3 regions of the Petroclostridium xylanilyticum genome follow, and region 1 is predicted to be linked to each of the others. Evidence: riboswitches for the same ligand, from Rfam matches in the RefSeq annotation. Region 1 holds a riboswitch; each other region holds the start of a gene.
What was found. A riboswitch is a leader RNA that binds a small molecule or an ion and turns the genes downstream of it on or off. The one in region 1 is predicted to bind S-adenosylmethionine.

Region 2: another riboswitch for S-adenosylmethionine. It lies ahead of CIB29_RS13255 (methionine ABC transporter ATP-binding protein); the one in region 1 lies ahead of CIB29_RS06370 (homocysteine synthase).
Region 3: another riboswitch for S-adenosylmethionine. It lies ahead of metK (methionine adenosyltransferase); the one in region 1 lies ahead of CIB29_RS06370 (homocysteine synthase).

The regions. Positions count from the first base shown of each region.
Region 1 is NZ_NPML01000011.1:131,857-139,780, forward strand. Features, by position in the region: gene CIB29_RS06350 (aminotransferase class I/II-fold pyridoxal phosphate-dependent enzyme) at 1-427, opposite strand, end outside; gene CIB29_RS06360 (lytic transglycosylase domain-containing protein) at 986-1,561, shown strand; gene metX (homoserine O-acetyltransferase MetX) at 1,787-2,902, opposite strand; gene CIB29_RS06370 (homocysteine synthase) at 2,929-4,215, opposite strand; SAM riboswitch class I at 4,293-4,394, opposite strand; gene CIB29_RS06375 (GerMN domain-containing protein) at 4,453-5,406, opposite strand; gene CIB29_RS06380 (sensor histidine kinase) at 5,493-6,866, opposite strand; gene CIB29_RS06385 (response regulator transcription factor) at 6,892-7,578, opposite strand; gene CIB29_RS06390 (helix-hairpin-helix domain-containing protein) at 7,591-7,924, opposite strand, start outside.
Region 2 is NZ_NPML01000019.1:209,299-217,222, forward strand. Features, by position in the region: gene CIB29_RS13245 (MetQ/NlpA family ABC transporter substrate-binding protein) at 1-658, opposite strand, end outside; gene CIB29_RS13250 (methionine ABC transporter permease) at 675-1,349, opposite strand; gene CIB29_RS13255 (methionine ABC transporter ATP-binding protein) at 1,339-2,361, opposite strand; SAM riboswitch class I at 2,445-2,549, opposite strand; gene CIB29_RS13265 (alpha-mannosidase) at 3,322-6,441, opposite strand; gene CIB29_RS13270 (Gfo/Idh/MocA family protein) at 6,566-7,840, opposite strand; gene CIB29_RS13275 (alpha-mannosidase) at 7,882-7,924, opposite strand, start outside.
Region 3 is NZ_NPML01000013.1:295,088-303,011, reverse strand. Features, by position in the region: gene CIB29_RS09210 (glycosyltransferase family 2 protein) at 1-890, shown strand, start outside; gene CIB29_RS09205 (GtrA family protein) at 859-1,281, shown strand; gene CIB29_RS09200 (response regulator transcription factor) at 1,410-2,105, shown strand; gene pnpS (two-component system histidine kinase PnpS) at 2,119-3,879, shown strand; gene phoU (phosphate signaling complex protein PhoU) at 3,914-4,573, shown strand; gene CIB29_RS09185 (COG2426 family protein) at 4,842-5,312, shown strand; SAM riboswitch class I at 5,374-5,475, shown strand; gene metK (methionine adenosyltransferase) at 5,551-6,741, shown strand; gene CIB29_RS09175 (glycosyltransferase) at 6,946-7,299, shown strand; gene CIB29_RS09170 (MerR family DNA-binding transcriptional regulator) at 7,655-7,924, shown strand, end outside.

The sequences.
Region 1 (7,924 bases):
ACGGCATTTTATGCAGCTTTGCACATGCAATGGAAGGACCTACGCTAAAAATAGGATAGCCAGGATCAGGAACCATTACAACGTCTCCCGGGTCAGCTAAAGTTAGTGCTATATGCCCCAAACCTTCCTGCGACCCCATAAGGGATGTTATTTCATCCGGTTGTAACTGTACACCAAATCTTCTACCATACCATTCAATAACCGTTTCTATCAATTCAGGTTTGTCCTTAACCGCATATATGTAATTCCCCGGGTCCCCTACCGCTTCCTGCATCGTTTTAATAATATGAGGTGCGGGCGGAATATCAGGAGTCCCAATACTAAAATTAATCACTTCTCTACCCTGGGATAATAATTCATTCTTTTTATTATCCAAGTGGGCAAATATAGCAGACGCAAGTCCTTCCATTCTTTTAGAAAATATCATATCTATCACCAACTTTTTTATAGTTCGTAGTTCGTGGTTGGTAGTTTGTAGAAGCATAGTATATCACTATGAATTATTAACTGTAAACCATGAACTATTTCTACAATAATTATACCAGAAAAATAAAAACATCCATATAAAATTGCTAAATAAAATAAAGATTTTATTCCTAAATACTTCCATTTTTTGAACTCTTATGTTATAATAATTAAGTAAACCATACCAAAGAAGAGGGGATTTCAATGAAAGCTAAAGATCAAATACCTATGTGTTGTAATTGCAAACGTGGGAGACGCATACCCCTTACGAATGATATATTATGTCCAATACATGGTGTTGTCTCCGGGAGTTACGCATGCAAAAAATATAGTTATAACTTTTTTTTAAAAAAACCAAAACGTAGAAGAAGCATCAATACTGGTGAATTCAGTTTCAGTGATTTTTCCATAGTTGATATGGAATAATTTTTTAACTATGCTATCATTGCGTATTTTTTTAATTGATTTTACCTCTTATATGGAATATAATATATTTAACTTATAAAACTTACCGGGTGATATGATGAATATAAGGGTTAGTGATATATTTAAAGAAAAATTAGATAGTATACAAGCTCGGACTCCGCTTAAAATTCCTGTAAAAGAAAGTCCTGTGCCATTTCAGGAAATGCTTGATACTGCGATGGGCAAAAATGATACTGCTTTGGATAATCAACCAGCAGATAAATCTCAGCTCATGTCTTCTATTGAAAAGGCTGTATATGAAGCAGGACAAAAGTATAATATACACCCTAATGTCATTAAAGCTGTTATAGCAGCTGAGTCTGGATTTGACGCAAACGCTCTCTCGCCAAAGGGGGCTCAAGGATTAATGCAATTAATGCCCGGTACCGCTAAAGTACTCGGTATAAAAAATCCTTGGAATGTATCCGAAAATATTCATGGTGGAACTAAATACCTAAGAGAGAAACTAGATCAATTTAATGGTGACATAAAATTAGCATTAGCTGCTTACAATGCAGGACCTAATAGTGTAATCAAATATGGTGGCATTCCACCTTATACCGAGACTCAAAATTATGTAAGAAATGTGCTTAAATACATAGATCAATATAATACAGGGCAAAAACGCTAATATGCTTTTATATGAGGGCAAACCTGTGGGCTTGCCCTATTTATATTTATATGCACGTTCTTTGTTATATAGGTGTATTCCTTCTTCGTTGCTTGATTCAAGTTTAATTCTAGAGGAGTGGAGAGTATAATCCACTGAAAATGTTTATACTGCTCACTTTCCACTGTCCACTAATTCTATTGTTAGATTTCGTTTTGATATTTTAAATTTCATACCTCAAATATGTCATAATTTAGCAAAGAAATTTCTAATAATGGGCTCCATTTTCCCTGATTCAATTAAAAATCCATCATGACCAAAGGGTGACTTTATTTCTTTATACTCCACATCAATATTATTCCTCTTCATATCCTGCACAAGCTCCTTCTGTTGACATACAGGGAAAAGAATATCAGAACTTATTCCTATTACCAATGCTTTTCCCTTAAAGGCCTTTAAAGCATTGTCTATGCCGCCAAAGTCTCTCCCCAATTCAAATAAATCCATTGCCCTGGTAAGATAAAGGTAGCTGTTGGCATCAAATCTTTGTACCAGTTTTTTTCCCTGGTAGTGGAGATAGCTCTCTACTTCAAATTCGTTATTAAAGCTTTCGAAGAGATTATTTCCTTCTCTGGCTCTTCTTCCAAACTTTTTTAACATAGATTCGTCACTCTGGTATGTAATCATACCAACCATTCTGGCCAGGGAAAGCCCTGATTCGGGCTGATTCTTGTTGTCATAGTAATCTCCATTATTCCAGTAAGGGTCAAGGGTGATTGCTTTTCTCTGTACCTCATTAAATGCAATAGCTTGTGGGTTCAGGCTCTTTGGTGCTGCCATAACAATAATACTGCCTACCATTTCAGGGTACTGTACTGCCCATTCCAGTGCCTGCATTCCCCCCACAGAACCGCCCACTACTGATACCAGATGACTGACTCCCAGGTAGTCCAGTAACCTTTTTTGAACATTCACCATATCTTTTATAGTAATAATAGGGAAATCCATCCCATACCTTTTTCCTGTTTTAGGATTTACAGAAGACGGACCGGTAGTACCCTGGCATCCCCCTAACACATTGGAACAAATAAAGCAATATTTGGAGGTATCAAACATCAAACCTTTTCCAACAAATTTTTCCCACCACCCCTCTTTAGGATCGTAAGGGTCATGCCGTGTAACATGGGAATCCCCTGTTAATGCATGAGTTATTAATACAACATTCGTTTTATCCTGATTCATCTCACCAAATATCTCATAGGCAACAGTAATAGGGCCAAACTTTTTACCACATTCTAAAATAAAATCTTCATTTTCTGCAAAGGTATAAAACTGTTTATAGCTGCTTGCAGTATTACTCACTACTAGTTTCCCCCTCATGCCTGAAATTATTTAGTCGCTTTGTCAATTGCCTGTTCCAAATCGAATATTAAATCCTCTGCATCTTCTATTCCAATAGATAACCTTACCATATCCGGACTGACCCCTGCAGCTTTTAACCCTTCTTCTGAAAGCTGGGAATGCGTGGTACTTGCAGGATGAATCACCAGGGATTTTGCATCTCCGACATTGGCAAGATGTGAAAAAATTTCCAGGCTATCGATAAATTTTTTTCCTGCCTCGACCCCGCCTTCAAGACCAAAAGTAAATATTGCTCCCTGTCCCTTCGGCAGATACTTTTGTGCCAGATGGTAGTATTTGTTGGTTTCCAAACCGGGATAATTGACCCAGCCTACTTTTGGATGGTTCTCCAAATACCGTGCTATCGCCAGTGCATTGGAACAGTGCTTTTGCATTCTAAGTGAAAGCGTCTCCAAACCTTGAAGGAATAGAAAAGAGTTAAACGGAGAAACCGCCGGCCCATAATCTCTTAATAGTTGAACGCGGGCCTTGATAATAAAAGCAGCCGCACCAATATCTTTTACGTAATTGACACCGTGATAGCTGGGGTCGGGTTCAGATAATCCAGGGAACTTTCCGTTATCCCAGTTAAACTTCCCGCTGTCTACAATAATTCCTCCCATAGAAGTACCGTGCCCGCCTATGAATTTGGTAGCAGAATGTATCACTATATCAGCACCAAAGTCAAACGGTCTGCACAAATATGGAGTTGTAAAAGTACTGTCAACGATGAGTGGTACTCCATTCTCATGAGCAATATTAGCTATTGCTTCCAGGTCGGCAACATTAATGGTCGGGTTTCCTATCGTTTCAACAAAATAGGCCTTGGTTTTTTCTGTAGTAGCATTACGAAAGTTCTCCGGGTCATCAGGATTCACAAGTTTCACATTGATCCCCAGTTTCGGAAAAGAGTGCGTAAATAAGTTGAAGGTACCACCATATAATGTGCTTGCGGAAACTATTTCATCTCCTGCTCCTGCTATATTAAGGATAGCCAATACAACAGCAGCATGGCCGGAAGCTACTGCCAGGGCGCCAACACCACCTTCTAAAGCTGCAACTCTTGCTTCAAATACTTCCTGCGTTGGATTGGAAAATCTGGTGTATATGTGTCCGTTTTCTTTTAATGCAAAAAGATTTGCAGCATGCTCAGAATCTCTAAACATATATGCAGTCGTCTGATAGATGGGTACGGCCCTCGAGCCGGTAGCAGAATCGGGCACCTGCCCTGCATGTACTTGCAACGTATCAAAACCTAGATTTCTTTTTCTCATATATTACTGCCTCCTTAAAAAACAAAAATTAAAACCTCCTGTGAGACAGGAGGCTTATTATTTTTCTCTATTAATTCCTCTTATCTCTCAGGTAAAAACCTGCTGGATTTAGCACCACTGCGATTTACGCCGGTTGCCGGGCTTCACTGGGCCAGTCCCTCCGCCACTCTTGATAAGATTTAACCTTTATTAAATTAATATGATTTTAACATTGACTTTAACATTTGTCAATAAAAATTACTTTTTGATAATTTCAGGATCTCTTTCAACAGGCTCTTTTAATGCCATATGCCCTTTAAAGGTTTCAATCTTTTGTCCTTCTATTAAAAATTGTACTTTATTAATATGTTCAAGCTCGGTAAGTGAATTAACAATAGAATAAATCGTCATAATTTCACCTGCGGATCCCCCGGGGTGTTCTGTCCTAAACTCATTGGACAAATTTACAAAACATATACCCTCTTTTGTTTCTATGGAAAGCAGTTTCGTTTGTGCGGGTACCGTAGCAAAAAGATTTTTATCCTTAGGCCCCTTAATAAGCTCTTCTATTACATATTTCTCCACAGGCTCGTTATCTTTAACCACTACTACTCTCTTCTCAGGTACGAGATTCTCCCAGCCATTTCCGGCAAAGTATAACGTCAATGTAGTTTTGTCTTTTTCTGAAGGAGCGGCTTCAAACACTACGTCATCTTTACCTAAAGGTCCAAAAGGTTTGCCGCTGGGACCAATAAGTTCTTTTCCTTCTACTAAAATCAATACCTTCTGTATATTAGGTAAATCAGATAATGTATTCACCAGTGAAAAGCGTGCAACGATCTCGCCAATATCACCCGATTTATAATATTCCTTCGAAAAATTAACTGTGACTAAAGTACCCTCTTGCTTAATATCCAGTAACTTAGTCCCTTCCGGAATGGCTTTTTTCATTTCTAAACTTACAGGCCCTTTTAGTAATTCCTGTATGGCGATTTTAGGCAATTTCTTTGTATCTTCCACAACAACTTCTCTGGTCTCGGATAATATTTTACTATTTTCCTTATCGGTAAAATACAAGTTTATTTTTTGTTTATTTTGTGGTTTTGCCTGAAGCATGTCCGCTGATTTTTTTATATCACCTCTACCCATACTGCAACCCCACATAAAAGCAATAATTAAAAGTAATACTGAGACCAGAAATATTTTTTTCATACAAAAACCTCCAAAAAATCATACTATAGCTTGAATAAGTATATATGATAAAGTTTACAAAAACATTACTAATTGTTACGAAAATATTAAGTTTCACGATAAGGAATAGTAATCTTAAACCTACTTCCCTTTCCTTCTTCGCTTTCTACCTGTATATCTCCTCCATGAAGCTTTACAGCGTCCAATGCGATTGAAAGCCCCAGCCCTGTACCGCCGGTTTCCCTCGCTCTTGCCTTATCAACTCTATAAAACCTGTCAAAGATTTTGTTTATTTCAGTACCGGAAATGCCAATCCCATTATCTTCTACAATGATAGTAACGCTGTATTCAGACTTATCAATGTCTATTGTTACATTTCCTCCTTCCGGAGTATACTTAATACTGTTGTCAACAATATTAAAAATTGCCTCCCATATTTTATCTTCATCAACCAGTACAAAAATATCTTCATTAGCTTTTAATCTTAATTCTATACCCTTTTTCCCGGCCAAAGGAGATAAGCTTTTTACTATTCCCTGCAAAAGCGCCTTCATGTTGACATTTTTCATTTCCAATTCATTTTCAAAGATATCCATCCTGGTAAGCATAAGGAGTTTATCAATAATTCTTGATAAACGGTTGATCTCGTTATTGATATCGCTCAAAAACTCTTTTATAATCGGCATCTCCAATTGCTGCATATGCATAAGGGACTCTGCTAACACTTTAATCGAACTCAGGGGTGTTTTAAGTTCATGGGAGGCATCGGATACAAATTGGTGCCTTTTTTCTTCCACCTGATTTAAACGTTCGATCATTTTATTAAAAGCTGTTCCCAATTGAGCAATTTCATCATTTCCTCTTATTTCAACCTTTCGATTTAGCTTTCCATCAGACATATCCCTGATTGCAGCAGTCAATTCTTCTACAGGACCCGTTATAACTCCTGCAAGAAAAAAACTTAATAACCCGATGAGCAAACTTACAACTAAGGTAATGCCGTATAGTTTTTTTCTGAAATCTTTTAAAAAGTCAACAATATTTTGTGCAGAGGTAGATAGATACACTACACCTCTCGTTTCTTTTTCCTTAACAATTGGTACTGCTGCATTAATGACCCATCCGGTTTCTTCTTCAAAATGAGTTTGCACATCATTGCCTTTCAGTGCCTTTACCACTTCCTCTTTTAAAAGCACCTTGCCTTTCAGGTTGTTTGCTTCAGCCGTATCAAATAAAACTTTGGCTTCTTTATCCGTTACGATAACCCGGATATTTTTATCAATTTCTAATTGCTTGATGGTCTGCTTAATCAATTCGTCGCTGTATTCGATATACTGTGAGGTGATATTTGCAACTACATTTGCCCTGGTAAGCAATTCTACACCTCTTTGATTAAAAGAGTATTCTTCTAAAGAATCCTGTATATAAATATCTATTAAAAATAATGTCAACAGAATAATAAGAAAATAGGTTATAACCACCCTCCACCTGATACTGAAGAACCGGTTACTGGATTTCTTTAAAATAATAACCAACTCCCCATTTTGTTAATATATAATCAGGTTCAGCCGGGTTGGGCTCGATTTTCTCTCTTAACCGCCTAACATGAACATCCACAGTCCTTATATCACCCGGATAATCATAACCCCAGATGATATCCAGCAGGTTCTCCCTGCTGTAGACTCTTCCCGGATTAGAAGCAAAAAGGTCAATCAGGTCAAACTCCTTCGCAGTCAATTCAATTTCCCTGCCTTTTATTTTTACCTTTCTCGAATTGTAATCCAGTTCAATATCCCCTTTGGATAAATTACCCTTGCGTGGTTCATGCCCGGATGATGTCACCCTTCTTAAAATTGCTTTTACCCTTGCCTTCAATTCTAAAATATTAAAGGGTTTGGTAAGATAATCATCAGCACCATATTCCAATCCAAGAATTTTATCAATGTCTTCATTCTTCGCAGTCAGCATGATGATAGGAACATTGGAAAACTCCCGGATCTTCTGGCATACTGTAAGTCCGTCAACCTTAGGCAACATTAAATCCAGTATAATAATATCTATACTTTTATCTTTTGCAAGCTTAATAGCTTCTTCACCATCGTAAGCTACTTCTACCTGGTAGCCATCTTGCTCAAAGTTAAATTTAATCCCTTTTACCAATAATTTTTCATCATCAACAATTAAAATCTTCAAAATAGTCCCTCCTCAACGCACTTCAATTAAATCTTTGATTTGTTCGAATTTTTTCTCTCCTATACCCGGTACATTCATTATATCTTCAATGGTCTTAAATCCGTTATTTTGATTTCTAAAATCAATAATTTTCTTTGCAGTAGCAGTCCCGATTCCGGGAAGTTTATCCAACTCCTCGGCACCGGCGGTGTTAATGTTGATCTTGCCGTTATTTCCCGATAACGTTTGCTGTGAAGATACCGCTTCCATGTTATTTACCCTTTCTCCTTTAGCAGGAATATACACATCCTGCCCATCCCTAAGCGGAGCCGCAAGGTTTACAGCATTTAAATCTGCGGTATCCAAT
Region 2 (7,924 bases), on a different contig from region 1:
TCAACTTTGCTTCAAGGGCGTAATTCGTGTTAATAACTGCAATATCAACATCTTGTAAAACTCTAGGAAGTTGTGCTGCTTCTAATTCTTTAAATTTCAGATTTTTAGGATTTTCTATAATATCCTTTGGGGTCTGCGTAAGATTTTTTTCATCTTTTAGTTTAATTAACCCCTGTTTTTGAAGAAGTAGTAATGCTCTTCCTTCATTTGTTGCATCATTAGGTATTGCAATAGAAGCATCATTTTTCAATTCACCTATTGACTTTATTTTATTTGAATATACACCCATAGGCTCTACATGCACCTTTGCAGCAGCCACTAATTTAATATTCTTTTCTTTAGCGAAGTCATCCATGTATGGTATATGTTGAAAAAAATTTGCATCCAGTTGTTTATCGTTTAATGCTATATTAGGTGTAGTATAATCAGTAAACTCTTTTATTTCTAATTCAATACCTTTTTCTTTAAGAATTGGTTTTACAAAATTTAATATTTCCGCGTGGGGAACAGGTGTCGCGCCAACCACCAACTTCGTAGTTTTTTCTTCAGCTTTGTTTGCATTAGTACTGTCAACATTTGAATCTGTAGCTGAGCAACCTGCTAACACTATAATTGAAAATATTATTAATATTGATAAAAACTTATTTATTTTTTTCATGACGTATCTACTCCTTTTATCTTTTATTAACTTTCTTCGCAAAAAAGTTTCCTATAAATTGTATAACTTCTACCAAAATAACCAGGATAATGATAGTTGCTATAAGAACATCTGTTTGAAACCTTTGATAGCCATATCTTATTGCAAGGTCTCCCAATCCACCTCCACCAATAGCACCTGCCATCGCAGAATATCCTAGTATATTTATGATTGTCAGTGTTATTCCAAGTATCAATGATGTCATAGCTTCAGGAATCATAACTTTAAATATTATTTCAGGTATAGTTGCACCAACAGATAAAGATGCTTCAATTACTCCCCAACTCACCTCCTTTAAAGAAGACTCAATTACCCTGGCAACAAAGGGCGCAGCGGCAATTGATAAAGGTATGATAGCTGCTGTAGAACCTATAGACGTCCCAACAATCAACCTAGATAGGGGAAATATGGCAATAATCAATATAATAAAAGGTATTGAACGCATTATATTAATTATCGAACCCAATATTTTGTTTAATTGAGGTTTTTCCCAGATATGCCCTTTATCTGTTATTACTAGAATAATACCAAGAAAAAGCCCCAGTATTACTGAAAATAAAGTTGAAAAGAAAACCATATACAGTGTTTCTAACAAAGAAGGTAGCAATAGCTGCCATAAATTTTTTATATAATTTAGTACTTCAAGGGGCATTATTTTTTAACACCTCAATTCTTAGCTTATTTTCTGTGAGATAGTTTATTGCGGATGAAATACTTTCCTTATCTCCAACAAGCTTTATAAGTAAATTTCCAACCACTGCATTTTGTATCCTATCGACAGTACCAGCGATGATATTAGCATCAATATTAAATTTCTTAATCATATAAGAAATGATAGGTTTTGTTGCACTATCTCCTACAAATGAAACTCTTAAAATTTCTTCCTCCTGATTGCGGTCATCAAGCAAAATACCTTCAGGAAGTTCTGCAAACATATCTTTTAAAAATCTTCTTGCCACTAGTGTCTTTGGATTTGAAAAGATATCAATTACATTGCCTTCCTCAACTATCCTTCCGTTCTCCATAACAGCTACCCTATCACATATTTTTTTTATGACTGACATTTCATGAGTTATAACTACTATTGTAATACCAAATTCTTTATTGATATTTTTAAGAAGATTTAGTATTGATTCTGTAGTTGTAGGGTCCAGTGCCGACGTTGCCTCATCTGAAAGGATTATATCCGGTTTATTGGCCAGTGCTCTTGCTATTCCCACCCTTTGCTTTTGTCCACCTGACAATTGTGAAGGATATGCATATTTTTTATCTTTAAGTTCTACAAGTTCTAAGAGTTCATCTACCCTTTTTTCTATTTCTCTTTTTGGTACTTTGGATATTTTTAAAGGGAATGCAATATTATCATATACTGTTGAATTCATTAAAAGATTAAACTGCTGAAAAATCATTCCTATCTTTTTTCTAACCTCTCGTAAAAATGCCGAACTAAGTTTTGTTAAATCAACGTCATCTATCAATATTTCACCAGAAGTTGGCCTCTCAAGTAGATTAATACATCGAATCAAGGACGATTTTCCGGCTCCACTTAGCCCGATAATGCCAAATATATCTCCATCATTAATAGTGAGATTGATATCTTGTAACGCATGAGTCATTGTACCATGGGTATTATAAATCTTACTTAATTTCCTGATCTCTATCAAATAGCTCCCCCCTTCAACTTTATAATGCATAAAAAGTATATTAAAAAAACCTCTTCAAGATAAAAGAAGAGGTTTTGTTTTCTCTCTTATCTCTCAACATGTTAAACATGCTGCAGAAATTGGCACCATACATTACCGCTGGTTGCCGGGCTTCCTTGGGTCAGTCCCTCCACCTCTCTTGATAAGAATTCCGAGTATTAATATATGTTTTATTTACTTTTCATAGAATAGCATAAATTTTATTCCGTGTCAACTATTTTTTTATAAAATACAGAGATTTCGCACCAAAATTCCAGTGGAAATTTTATTTTTACTTAAATTGTTATTTTTTATATTTACTTTAAAATTTGGCAACAATACAGACCGATAGGTTGTAAAAATAGTTACACCTCCCCCTACCCCAAAAATTCGCAAAATCAATTTCCAGTTTTTTGTTTTGGATTAAGTCTTCATAAACAATGGATTTATCCAATCATCTTCTATTATAAATCTTTCATCTTTTATATCTTCAATAATATCTATCTGTAGCATACGTTTCTTTCTAAAGCCTCTAATACACCGGAAAAAATATAATTGCATTAAATTAAACGCCATTATTATAAACATTAATACAGTTTCTACGCCCGTAGAGTAATTGTTTCAAATAACTTTTGCTCATTCTATCAGCATCCTTTTTATGTGAAGTTTTTAGCAAAAACATTATAAAAGGGATGCTTTTATTTTGCAAATTTTTTCTCTATAATTTCCAGTAAAAATCGGAAATTATCATATTCCCATTGACTATTCGTGAATCCTTATAAATCAACGGGCTATCGCCCTAAAAACTTTTTAAGTGCGAAATCTCTGTATAAAATATCATATGTGCTATTCCTGAAAGATTTTCTATTATTTCTATAGATGACATAGTACCTTTAAATGAATCAGGAGCTAATAGCATTTTCAAAAAACATCTTCTCACTTTTAAGAAGTTTTTAGATTTTGTTTGCTAACATCTACTATATATTCGTAGACTCTTTTACTTACTCTTGCATCATTTAATTTATATCCAATTTCTCTTATCTGCTGATCTGCCTTGGCCATAAACATTTCATATGAAGCTTGGTGCGTGCAATACGTTTCCATATATTTTTTACGCAGTAAAACTGCTGATAACCTGGCTTCAAGGGCAGTTCTCCTGTAGGTTTCAACATCCAGTTCCATTTTGCTTAGTTCAAACTGTACCTCAACTAAGCCCTTGTCATCCATCAATTTTAATTCTTTTATTTCGTCTTTATATCTTTCTAACAATTGCTGTTTTTCTGCTAATTCACTTTCCGTCTCTGCCGCTCTTTTTTCTTCCTTTTCAATCTCTTCTTCTGTAATAAATTCTACAGCCTGGTACTCACTAAAATCATATTCCTGGTCAATATCACCGTCTACCCTTTGTACACTTTCATTTTTTGCTTCTAAAGCGCTGTATTGCCGCTCAGGCTCTATTTTTACAGATATGATTTTCTTGGGCCCGGCGATGACTTTAATGGTATTCCCATCTACAGCTTCAATCTTTTCTTTTACTTCTTCATTTAGGTTTACATAGTATGCATTTTTGATTTTAAGTGCCAGCGAAATACCTGCTTCTGCCTGTTGCTCTGTCGTATTATAAAATCTTATAATGAAACCGCTGCCATCTTCCGCTCTTTTAACTGCTGTAACCTTTAAATTTCCAGATTCATCCTTTAATTGCATAAATCCCTGTTCATCCGGCAGTACCCCCTGGTGTTGGTCCGTCCTTACTACCCGGAATTCCGTATTGAAATAGTCGGCATATTTGGGTACCTTAGCCTCTTTCCAATCCCCTTTATGCAAATAAAGGGCATAGCGAAATTCCATCGTCCGCAAGCACTGTGCATCCGGGGTACATATTGCCGGCCCGGCATCTCCTATCCTGGTCAGTAGGTCATGCCTTGCCACCCAGTTGACTCCTCTGAATAAAGTAAGAGCGATTGTATTTTTCTCTTTTAGGATTTCATACTCAGGCAATCCCTGATTTAAAACAGCCACTCCTTTTCCGCCGTCATGAATGTCAACAAAGGCCCTCTGAGGGAAAATGGTGATAGGTTCCGGTTCTCTTGCTCCAATAATAATTCTTTTTACATTTTCAGGTATATTGGAATCATCATAGCTTTCAGGAACAATTTTGTGTTGTGTAACATCAAACTGTGTTTCTGCATAAGAATACTCACTGCAAAGTCCTGTAGGGAAAAGAATCCTTAACCGGTGGTCTTTTACCGTATTCTTTACCTTTGTCTTGAACTTCAAGACAGGGGAACCCACCTCCAATGTCACCCAGGTAACAATGGGCAATCTCCTTTTGAATGTGCTTCTTGTCTTCCTGTCCGGTGATAATGTTTCCGGTACTTCCAGCGCTGTTTCTATTCTAACCTTTGCTCTAAGCGGCCCTGTTTCTACAAAACAGATTCTCGCCTCTTTATCTTTGCTTGTGATGATTGTGTCCTGCTGCGGATAAGAATAGTTGTATTCATCCCCTGCGTCGGCACCGTCTTCAAAAATCCCCATATTTGTATATGTGTTTTTTGTGATTTTATCTTCAATATTTAAAGTTCCGTCATCATTAATTTGCACCTTTAAAAATTCATTTTCTATCAGCCTATCCCGGATATTGACCTGTATACCCGTATCGATAATTTCTTCCTGCTTCTCTAGAACAAAGAAAATGGTTTTGTATCCCAATGCCGGAACATCCTTTACATATACCTTCGTTATCCCTGTCTCATCTTTCTGATAGGGGATATAGCGTCCCATGCCATCCTGTATGCTGTATTTTGAATCTATGTCATCTTTTATCGCTATAACACTGCTCCTATTCTCCGGTAATGTATTTAATACAACAAATGCAGATAATGCTTTATCACATTTTGTTGTGTTGATGTTAGAAACCAGGATATTTAATGCACTATTTGCCAAACCGTTAGATAGTGAATAGGATTCTTCAAATCGTTTTTCCATATCTGTATGGACATCATCGATGCTTACACCGCATATGCTGTCATGGGGATGATTTTTTAACAGCAATTTCCACGATTTTGTCAATATGTCCTGCTTATATTCCTGTCCCAAGCACCATAAAATCGTAGAAAGAGGCTCTGCAAATTTTTCCAGTTCCCTCTGGCAAATGTCGTTTTGCAGCTTGAGATACATCCTGCTGGAAAGAATGCCCGGGAATACTGATATAAACCTTCCGCTGTAAAGAGCACCTTTTAACTCTTTTAATCGGGGATTATATTTTTTTACAGCTTCCATATATTCTTCCGGTGTGCTCTGTACAACTTTTACATCACCAAAATCCATTCTTCCGTTTTGAATATACGGTAAAATGTCATCGGGAATCATTTCCTGGTCATAGCCGTTCATCAAAAGGACATTAGGTGTGGTAGCAAAGGGCATCAGTTTTTCTACTTCACTTTTTATCCTCTGGTTCATGATTTTACTATATTCCGCTAGCCTCATCGCATTTCTGTAACTGCTTAAAAAATAGACCGAGGTCATTTTAGTCCCATCAGGAGCTTCCCATGAAAATTCTGAATTGATGTCCGTCGGGTCCATTTCAACTCCTCTCCATACAAATAGACCTTTCATATCAAATTCCTTGTGTACCTGTGGCGTCTGGGAGATTTGTCCAAAATTGTCCAGAAGCCATCCGACCTTCATCACCTTTCCAAATTCTTGTGCCATCCGGTGGCCGATCAGGAGATTTCTTACAACCGCTTCTTCACTTATTAACTGCCAGTCAGGTTGTAAATAATAAGGTCCTATAACCAATCTTTCCTCTGATGCGTACTTTTTAATTTTATTTTTAAACTCGTCTACATTTTTTCCCTGTAATTCAAGCTGGTCAAAGTAGTCTTCAATCATGGAAGTCTGTCCATCCAGGACAAACTTGTACTGTGGTTCCTTTTCCAGTATTTCGAATAAATTATCAAAGAAAGGTACCAGCCATTCATTGGTATATTTACTATTTAGATACCATTCCCTGTCCCAGTGCGTATGGGAAATAATATGTGCGTATTTTGCTGTATCCATGATATATGCTCCCTCTCTGCTTAATTTTTTTAGTTTTTTAATTGTCTTTACAAATAAAAATGTGCGATTTTAAAGTTGAAATGAAAGCAAAGCCTGTGTAGACCTTGCCTTCATTGCATATACATTATTCCGGTCGGTTTTGATTTGAAATGTTTGTATAATATTCCTGCATGTTTATAACCTTACCGCTCAGACGAGATTCTTCGGCTGCAAAAGCCATTAAATGGCTCTGTACAGAGATATCGGCCGAGGTCAGTGCCTGTGTACCGTCATTATTGGAAACCAGGGCAGCAAATTCTTTCATTAACCTGGTATCTCCGCCTGCATGCCTTCCATAAATTTTACCAGGGTAAATGATTTCCTTCCGCCCGGAAGCAAAATGAGTGATGATAATTTCATTTTTTTCCATGTGGCCATCGATTTGCCCCGCAGTACCCATGATTTTTATGGTTCTGGAAATTTCCGGTGTGAAAGCACACATGGTAAAGGCAGCTGTCACGCCTCCTTTAAATTCAGCAATAACTACCTGGTGGTCTGTTACATTATTGTCGCATTTGAAAACACACCGGCCGTAAGGACCCTCTTTAAGGGCATTGATTCTGGCCTTTAGGCTTTTATCCTCACTAATAACAGAAGTCGGCCAATCTACATTGTCTCCCAGGTACTGTTTTACTGCTGAAAAAGCACACTCATGTTCTATTTTGCAACCCTGGATACACCGGTTTCCAGCCCCCTCCGGAGCATTCTCTACTTTAAAATAAGACAGTTCTCCAAAGGAAGAAATCTTTTCGCAATCACTGCCTGCCAGCCACAATAAAATATCCATGTCATGACAGCTTTTAGCAAGAATGATTGGACTTGATTCTTCAGAATTCCTCCAATTTCCTCTTACAAAGCTGTGGGCAAAATGCCAGAATCCGATATTTTCATTATACTGAATGGAAACGATCTTACCAATTTTATTCTGGGCTATCAGTTCTTTAATGGTACTGAAAAACGGTGTATAGCGCAGTACATGACATATCATGAAAATCCTTTTGTATTCCTGGGCGGCCTTTCCCAATTGAATACACTGGAAAGGGTCTGTAGCCATCGGTTTTTCCAAAAGAACATGGTAGCCCTGTCTTAGCGCCAGTAGTGCAGGCTCATAATGCATGCGGTCCTGGACGGCAATAATAACTGCATCACAAAACTGTGGCCTGTTCAACAGTTCTTCCCAGGATTTAAACTGAAATTCACCATTTATCTCATGATTTGCAGCAAATATTGTCCTTTTTTCATCATCAGGCTCAGCTACAGCTACAAACTGTACTTCCTGGGGATTACGCAACGCATAATCTCCATACACATCTTTTCCACGCTGTCCTGCACCTATTAGTGCAATCTTTACCTTTGACATATATATCCTCCTTACAGAGCCAGGTTTTTCTATAATAAAAACTAATAATAAATCTTTAAAGTAATAATTTCCCTGCCTTTTGCT
Region 3 (7,924 bases), on a different contig from region 1:
GTTATGAGTTGATTTTTATAAATGACGGCAGCAAGGATGATACTGCCCAAATCATACAGGATTTATGCAGGAAAGACACAAATGTCAAGCTTATAAATTTTTCAAGAAACTTTGGACACCAGATTGCGATTAGTGCGGGGATGGACAATGCAGCAGGGCGGGCTGTTGTAGTAATTGATGCAGACTTACAGGACCCCCCTGAAGTGATTCTTAAGATGGCAGAAAAGTGGAAACAGGGTTATGAGGTTGTATATGGCAAGAGAATGAAAAGAAAAGGTGAGAGCTTTTTTAAGAAATTTACAGCAGTTGTTTTTTACAGGCTGCTCAGGAGCTTAACCAATGTTGATATTCCTGTTGATACGGGTGACTTTAGATTGATTGACCGCAGGGTATGTGATGTGATGAAAGGATTAAAAGAAAAAAATAGATATGTACGAGGATTGGTAAGTTGGGTAGGATTTCGCCAGGCAGCAGTTGAATATATAAGAGAGGAAAGGTGGGCAGGAGAAACAAAATATCCCCTGAAAAAGATGATACGGTTTGCCCTGGATGCCATAACATCCTTTTCCTATAAGCCTTTAAAGGCTGCAACCTATCTAGGGCTAACGCTGGGTATTACAAGTTTTCTTTATCTGATGATTGTGTTTAATCAGACGCAATTTGTCCAAACTGCAGTGGCGCCATCGGTATCTATCGGTATGGCAAACCTGATTTTTAAAGGTGCCATAGCGATAAATCTGGTTTTTAATGCTGCCATATTATTGGTGTTAGGAATAATTGGTGAATATGTAGGGAGAATCTATGATGAATCAAAAGATAGACCGCTATATATTATAAAAAATAAAGTAGGCTTTGATTATGATAAAAGGAATAATGAGACTCATCAGTGAGTACAAAAAATTCATCCGGCAGTTTATAAAATTTAATATTGTAGGTGTGTCCAATACATTGGTAGATTTTGGAATATTTGTTATCTTAAATATAATGGGAGTATTTTATATTTATGCCCAGGTGATATCTTACGGCTGCGGTATTATGAACAGCTATATACTTAACAGGTATTGGACATTTAATTATAAAGGAATATCACATCACTTTACCATTTTTAAGTTTTTAGGAGTGAATCTATTATCATTGGGGATATCGCTTGCATTCCTATATATATTTCGGGATTATGCAGGTATCAATATTTTAGCCAGCAAAATAATTTCTACTTTTTTCTCTATGACAATCAATTTTTTTGGAAGTAAGTTCTGGGTTTTTAGTATTCCTTCAGGCTAAGTTTGTATTGAATCTGGAAAATATGAACTTAGCCTTGTTTTATTAAAAAAAGTATTAAGTTTGTATAGGTATTATGTTACAATAATGATAAGTAAATAGTAGGGACCTAAAAGTTAGAGGTGAATAGGATGGATAAAAAACAAATATTTGTAGTTGATGATGAAATGCATATTCGTGAATTGATTCAATATAATCTTCAAAAGCATGGCTATGAAGTAACTACCTTTGAAAAGGGTGAGGATCTCCTGCAAAAGCTTAAGCAAAGCCCGGCGGATATGATTTTGTTGGATCTAATGCTTCCGGGAATGGACGGGTTGGATGTTTGCAGGACACTGCGTTCTATGGATGAAACCAAGCACATACCCATTATTATGCTTACTGCAAAAAGTGAAGAATTTGACAGGGTTTTAGGCCTGGAAATGGGAGCGGACGATTATATTACCAAACCATTTAGTGTTCGGGAACTGGTCGCACGAATCAAGGCCGTATTTCGTAGGACAAATTATGAACCGGAGGCGCAGACTGAAACGGGAACCATTCATATAAAGGATATTACCATTAATCTAAATAAGCGGGAAGTTTACAAAGGGGATAAACTGCTTCAGTTAACACTTAAGGAGTTTGAACTTTTGAAAATACTTGCACTCAATAAAGGGCATGTATTGTCCAGGGATGTCTTACTGGATAAGATTTGGGGTTATGATTACTGCGGTGAAACAAGAACTGTAGATGTTCATATCAGGCATTTAAGGAAATTGATTGAGGACGAGGCGGAAAATTATATCGAAACGGTCCGGGGCGTTGGTTATAAGTTGAAGGGATAGGAGAATAATGGTCATGCAGAAAAAGATCATGATTAATTATATCCTAATAGTATTGCTTGGCACGCTAATCACCGGGGTATTTTCCTATCAAGTAGCCCAAAAACATTATGTCTCCGAAGTAGAAAATAAGCTGTTGGTTGTAGGGCATTTGATAAAAAAAGAAGTCCAGTTGATAAATGGAACTCGCAATACAGATAAATTAAATGAGCTTGCTGTGGATTATGGAGCAACAACAAAAATCCGGGTAACTTTTATTAATAAACAGGGGGAAGTCTTGGGGGACTCATCTACAGATTATACAACTCTTGAAAACCATGCAAATCGTCCGGAAATTATAGAGGCTTTTGAATATGGCATTGGTGAGAGTACCCGCTATAGTACTTCTATAGGAAATTATCTGAAATATGTGGCTATAAGAGTAGAGGGAGAGCCTGAACCTATCGTGCTTAGGTTGTCCATTCCTATTGAGGATATCAACAATATAAGGGAAAAAATGGTTTCCTATATTGCCCTGGGAATTTTTGTTGCATTTGTTATTGCAGGTCTTTTGGGAATACAATTCACCAATAAATTCACCAAACCTGTAAAGCAGTTAACAAACTTTGTTAGAAGTATTGCAAAGGGAAATTTTAAGGGAAGTATAAACATTGATGTCAACAATGAAATTGGTGAACTTGCGCATTCCTTTATGCACATGAAGAATGAACTGGATAAGACCATTACGGAACTATGGCAGAAAAATGTTGAAATGGAAACCATCATTAACAGCATGATCGGTGGATTAATTGCGTTAGATAACGATAATCGCATCATTTTAATAAACAATACTGCTATAAAGATGTTTAATATTAAAAATAAAAAGATTATAGGAGAAAATATCCTTCTGGTAGTCCGCAACCATGCTTTCAATCAATTTCTAAAGGAATACAGTGATGTTTTAACGCCTGAGAAACAGCAGGTTCTTGATATTCAATATGATGATAAATATTATAAGATTTACCGTTCACCCATAGAAACCAAAGCAGAAAAAAATAGTGTTATAGGGACGCTCTTTATCATACAGGATGTAACTAACATCCGAAAATTGGAACAGATCCGAAGTGAATTTGTATCTAACGTTACTCATGAATTAAAAACTCCTCTCACTTCTATTAAAGGATTTATTGATACTTTAAAGAGTGGAGCCATACATGATGAGGAAGTTGCAGAGCGCTTTCTTGATATTATTGACATAGAAGCAGAAAGACTTACCGTGCTTATTGAGGATATTCTTGAACTTTCAGAGATAGAAACAATGAAACAGGATGTACGCATAGATGATTACAATTTAGAGGATATTATAAAAGAAGTCATTGATATTGTTTCGCAGAATGCAGAGAAGAAAAATGTACAGGTATATTATGATATGGAACCCTCCATCTCACAGGTACATGTCAATAGGGACCGGTTAAAACAAATGTTGATTAACCTTGTGGATAATGGAATCAAATACAACAACCCCGGTGGCGAAGTGCAGATTGTATGTAAAAGATTCAACAAAAATATAGAGTTTCATGTTTGTGATAACGGTATAGGAATTGCGAACGAACATATTCCACGACTGTTTGAAAGATTTTACAGGGTAGACAAAGGGCGTTCCAGAAACCAAGGGGGGACGGGATTAGGTCTTTCGATTGTGAAACATATTGTAAACTTATATAATGGAGATATTCAGGTGAAAAGTGAAGTTGGAAAAGGAACAGAGTTCATAATTAGATTGCCTATTGCGATATAGTTATTTAACAAATTTAGCATAAGGGGGGAAAGGCATGAGTACAAGGCATGGATTTGATGAAAGTTTGCGGGATTTGCACTATGATGTTGTACGTATGGCAAGTTTGGTAGAGAAGTCTATTGAAGAAGCTATTCTTGCTTTAAAACAAAAAGATAAAGAACTGGCACAAAAGGTAATACAACAGGATGACGAAATAGATGAGATGGAAAGAGCCATAGAAAAAAAGTGCATCAGGTTGATAGCTACCCAGCAGCCCCTGGCAAAGGATTTAAGACTGATTACATCCATATTGAAAATGATCACTGACCTGGAGAGAATTGCTGACCATTCTGCAGATATTAGCGAACTTATACTAAAGATTGCAGATGAAGAATATATAAAACCGTTGGTAAATATTCCTAAAATGGCATCCGTAGCCCGTGATATGGTTAGGAGCGCTATAGATGCATACATCAATAATGATATAAAAATGGCAGAGGATGTTTGTTCCAAGGATAGTACCGTAGATAATTATTTTGAGTCCATTATTAACGATTTGCAGGAACTTATGAGAAAAAACCCTCAGAATATCAATCAGGCTACCACCTTTATATTTATAGTCAAATATATAGAAAAAATCGCTGACCATGCAACAAACCTGGGGGAATGGGTAATTTATATTATTACCGGAAGGCATGAGAGTTTAAATACGTGAGTTTAAATAAACATTTGCTTTTTATTTGCGTATATATTAAAATAGTGAGGGAAAATAGGCGGAAATCATTACACAGTTTAATATATAAATAACACTAAGTATGTTACATTATTGTTATTTTGTTCACGGTTCACAGTTCTCAGTTCACAGAAATTAGCCAAGAAAATACCGTGAACCGTGAACTGTGAACTAAAATAGACAATGTAAAGTACTTAGTAATACTTATATAGTAAAAATATTTTTATCATTTTATAAAGAGGTACAGTACATGGAGTTTATTTCTGAAATCTTTGGACAATTACGTAATGAGTTAACAGTTCTCGCAATAGCTGCAGTGCCTGTATTGGAATTGCGAGGAGCCATTCCGGTAGGTATGGCGATGAATATGGACTGGAAAGTAGTATATATATTAAGTGTGTTGGGAAATCTAATACCAATACCATTTATTATTATATATATGCGGCCGCTGTTCTCATTTTTAAGGAAAACCAAATACTTTCAAGGAATAATACAACGGATTGAGCAGAGAACCATGAAGAAAGCTGAAACGGTAATGAAGTATAGTGCTTTTGGATTGTTTATATTTGTTGCAATTCCTTTTCCGGGTACCGGGGCATGGACGGGGGCTATGATAGCAGCGATGCTGGATATGAGAATGAAATATGCGATACCGGCTATATCCTTAGGGGTAATTGCTGCCGGTATTTTGGTAATGAGTATAAGCTATCATATATTTTAATGGTTGACTATTTTGTCGATATATGCTATATTATACTCGAATTAAATTAATAATAATTGTTTCCTTATCAAGAGAGGTGGAGGGACAGGGCCCTGTGAAACCCGGCAACCTGCGTCAGCGAAGGTGCCAATTCCTTCAGAATAAATGTTCTGAGAGATGAGGAGAAAGTGTGGTTAATTACCCCCTCTTACTGTCAGCAAGAGGGGTTTAATATTTTTATAAAAGGAGAGAACGTTATATGTCGAGAAAGTTATTTACATCAGAATCTGTTACTGAGGGACATCCAGATAAAATCTGCGATCAAATTTCTGATGCTGTTTTGGACGCAATATTTGAAAAGGACCCAATGGCAAGAGTAGCCTGCGAAACATCTGTTACTACCGGGCTGGTATTGGTAGCAGGAGAAATTACCACCAGCTGTTATGTAGATATCCCCAAAATCGTAAGAGAAACAATTCGTGGAATAGGTTATGATAGAGCAAAATATGGCTTTGACTGTGATACGTGTGCTGTTTTGACTGCAATAGACGAGCAATCCCCTGACATTGCTATGGGGGTTGATAGAGCGTTGGAAGCTAAAAAAGGTGAAATGAGTGAAGAAGAGATAGCTGCGATAGGTGCAGGAGATCAGGGAATGATGTTTGGCTTCGCTTGTGATGAAACCCCTGAATTAATGCCTATGCCTATTGCACTTGCACATAGAATGGCAAGAAAACTGGCTGAAGTAAGAAAGAATGGTACTCTTGAATATCTCCGTCCGGATGGAAAGACTCAGGTAACTGTTGAATATGAAGATGACAGACCTGTTAGAATAGATACAATTGTCGTATCCACCCAACACAGTCCTGAAGTGGATCATGATACAATTGAAAAGGATATCATGGAGCATGTAGTTAAGCCTTCTGTTCCTGCAGAGTTATTGGATGCGCAGACCAAATATTTTATCAACCCAACCGGAAGGTTTGTTGTAGGAGGACCACAGGGAGATGCAGGCTTAACAGGAAGAAAGATTATCGTAGATACTTATGGTGGATATGCTCGTCACGGAGGCGGCGCTTTCTCAGGAAAAGATCCTACAAAAGTTGACAGATCTGCTGCCTATGCTGCAAGATATGTTGCAAAGAACGTTGTAGCTGCCGGATTGGCAAGAAAATGTGAAGTACAGCTTGCATATGCTATCGGTGTAGCAAAGCCTGTTTCAGTATTGGTAGAAACCTTCGGAACTGCAAAGATTCCGGAAGAAAAGATCCAAGAGCTCATTGTTAAGCATTTTGACCTGAGACCTGCCGGCATTATCAAGACTCTTGACCTGAGAAGACCAATATACAAACAAACCGCTGCTTACGGACACTTCGGAAGAACAGACGTAGATCTTCCATGGGAGAGAACAGATAAGGCGGAAATACTTAAGAAGGAAGCAAGCCTTTAATAGAATTGAGATATGTAAAATACTTGGTGCGTTCCATGTAATTTCAGAAACATAACTAAGCCTATCATTGGAATTTTTTTGATAACTCCAATGATAGGTTTTTGTTTATTTTTTTACAAACGCCCATACTGCAAATAAAGTACAAAAAACAAGGTTTCACCAAAACAACAGCATCCGCATATAGTAGTAGTGGGGTGATGCAACATGCTGGACATTCTTATTCAATCCCTGGTTTGTTTCTTTGCTGTGTACGGTGCAATCCAGATGGGATTTAATATCTATAATACTTTAACTGGCATACAGTATAAAAAAGATGATATATACATAATTGTTACCGTTAAAAATCAGCAAGACACAATAGAGGGGATCATCCGGTCGATTGTATGGCGGAGCTTGAATAATCATCACGGGGGGACCGTACCCAATATTTTAGTAGTCGACATGGGTTCAACCGACGATACGTTGAAAATACTGAATAAACTCTGTGGAGAATATGATTTCATTCAGGTTACTGATAGTGAAGGGTATATGAAAATACTACAGAAAATAATACATTAATAAAGTAAACGGCACAAATAATGATGAAAATATGCTTGATTGCTCAGGGCTTCGACATGGGGACGGTTCCTCAGTCGCATGAAAAGCGCATTCGACAGACGAACCGTCCCCAAGTCGCATCCCTTCTTCCTGCTAAAACGGACTTTTTTTGTGGTTTCGGTTTTACTCCTCACTCCCCACTATTTTCATATTTATATAAAAACTCCTTCACTCCAGCCTTCAAATGATGTATACTTAAAACAAATAAGCCTGTTTTATAGGGATTGACAACAGTTAATAAAAAGTTATAAAAAGTCATAAATTAATGTTGACATTTATAATTTAGTATAGTCTAATACAATTAGAGGTGGTTAATGTGAAGTATTATACTATACATGAGTTTTCTAAATTAGTTGGAAAAACTCCTCAAACATTAAGAAACTGGGACAAAAAAGGATTACTTATTCCACATCATACAGGTGCTAATGGATATAGATATTATTCGCATGACCAATTAAAACAAGTATTAAATATTAAAAAAGATAGATTGTTAAGATTTGGTTTTGAATTGGTGGAATATATATCTAATCTGTATGGATGTGAAATTGAAGTAATAGATAGTACAGAAAAAACTGAACAACAAGAA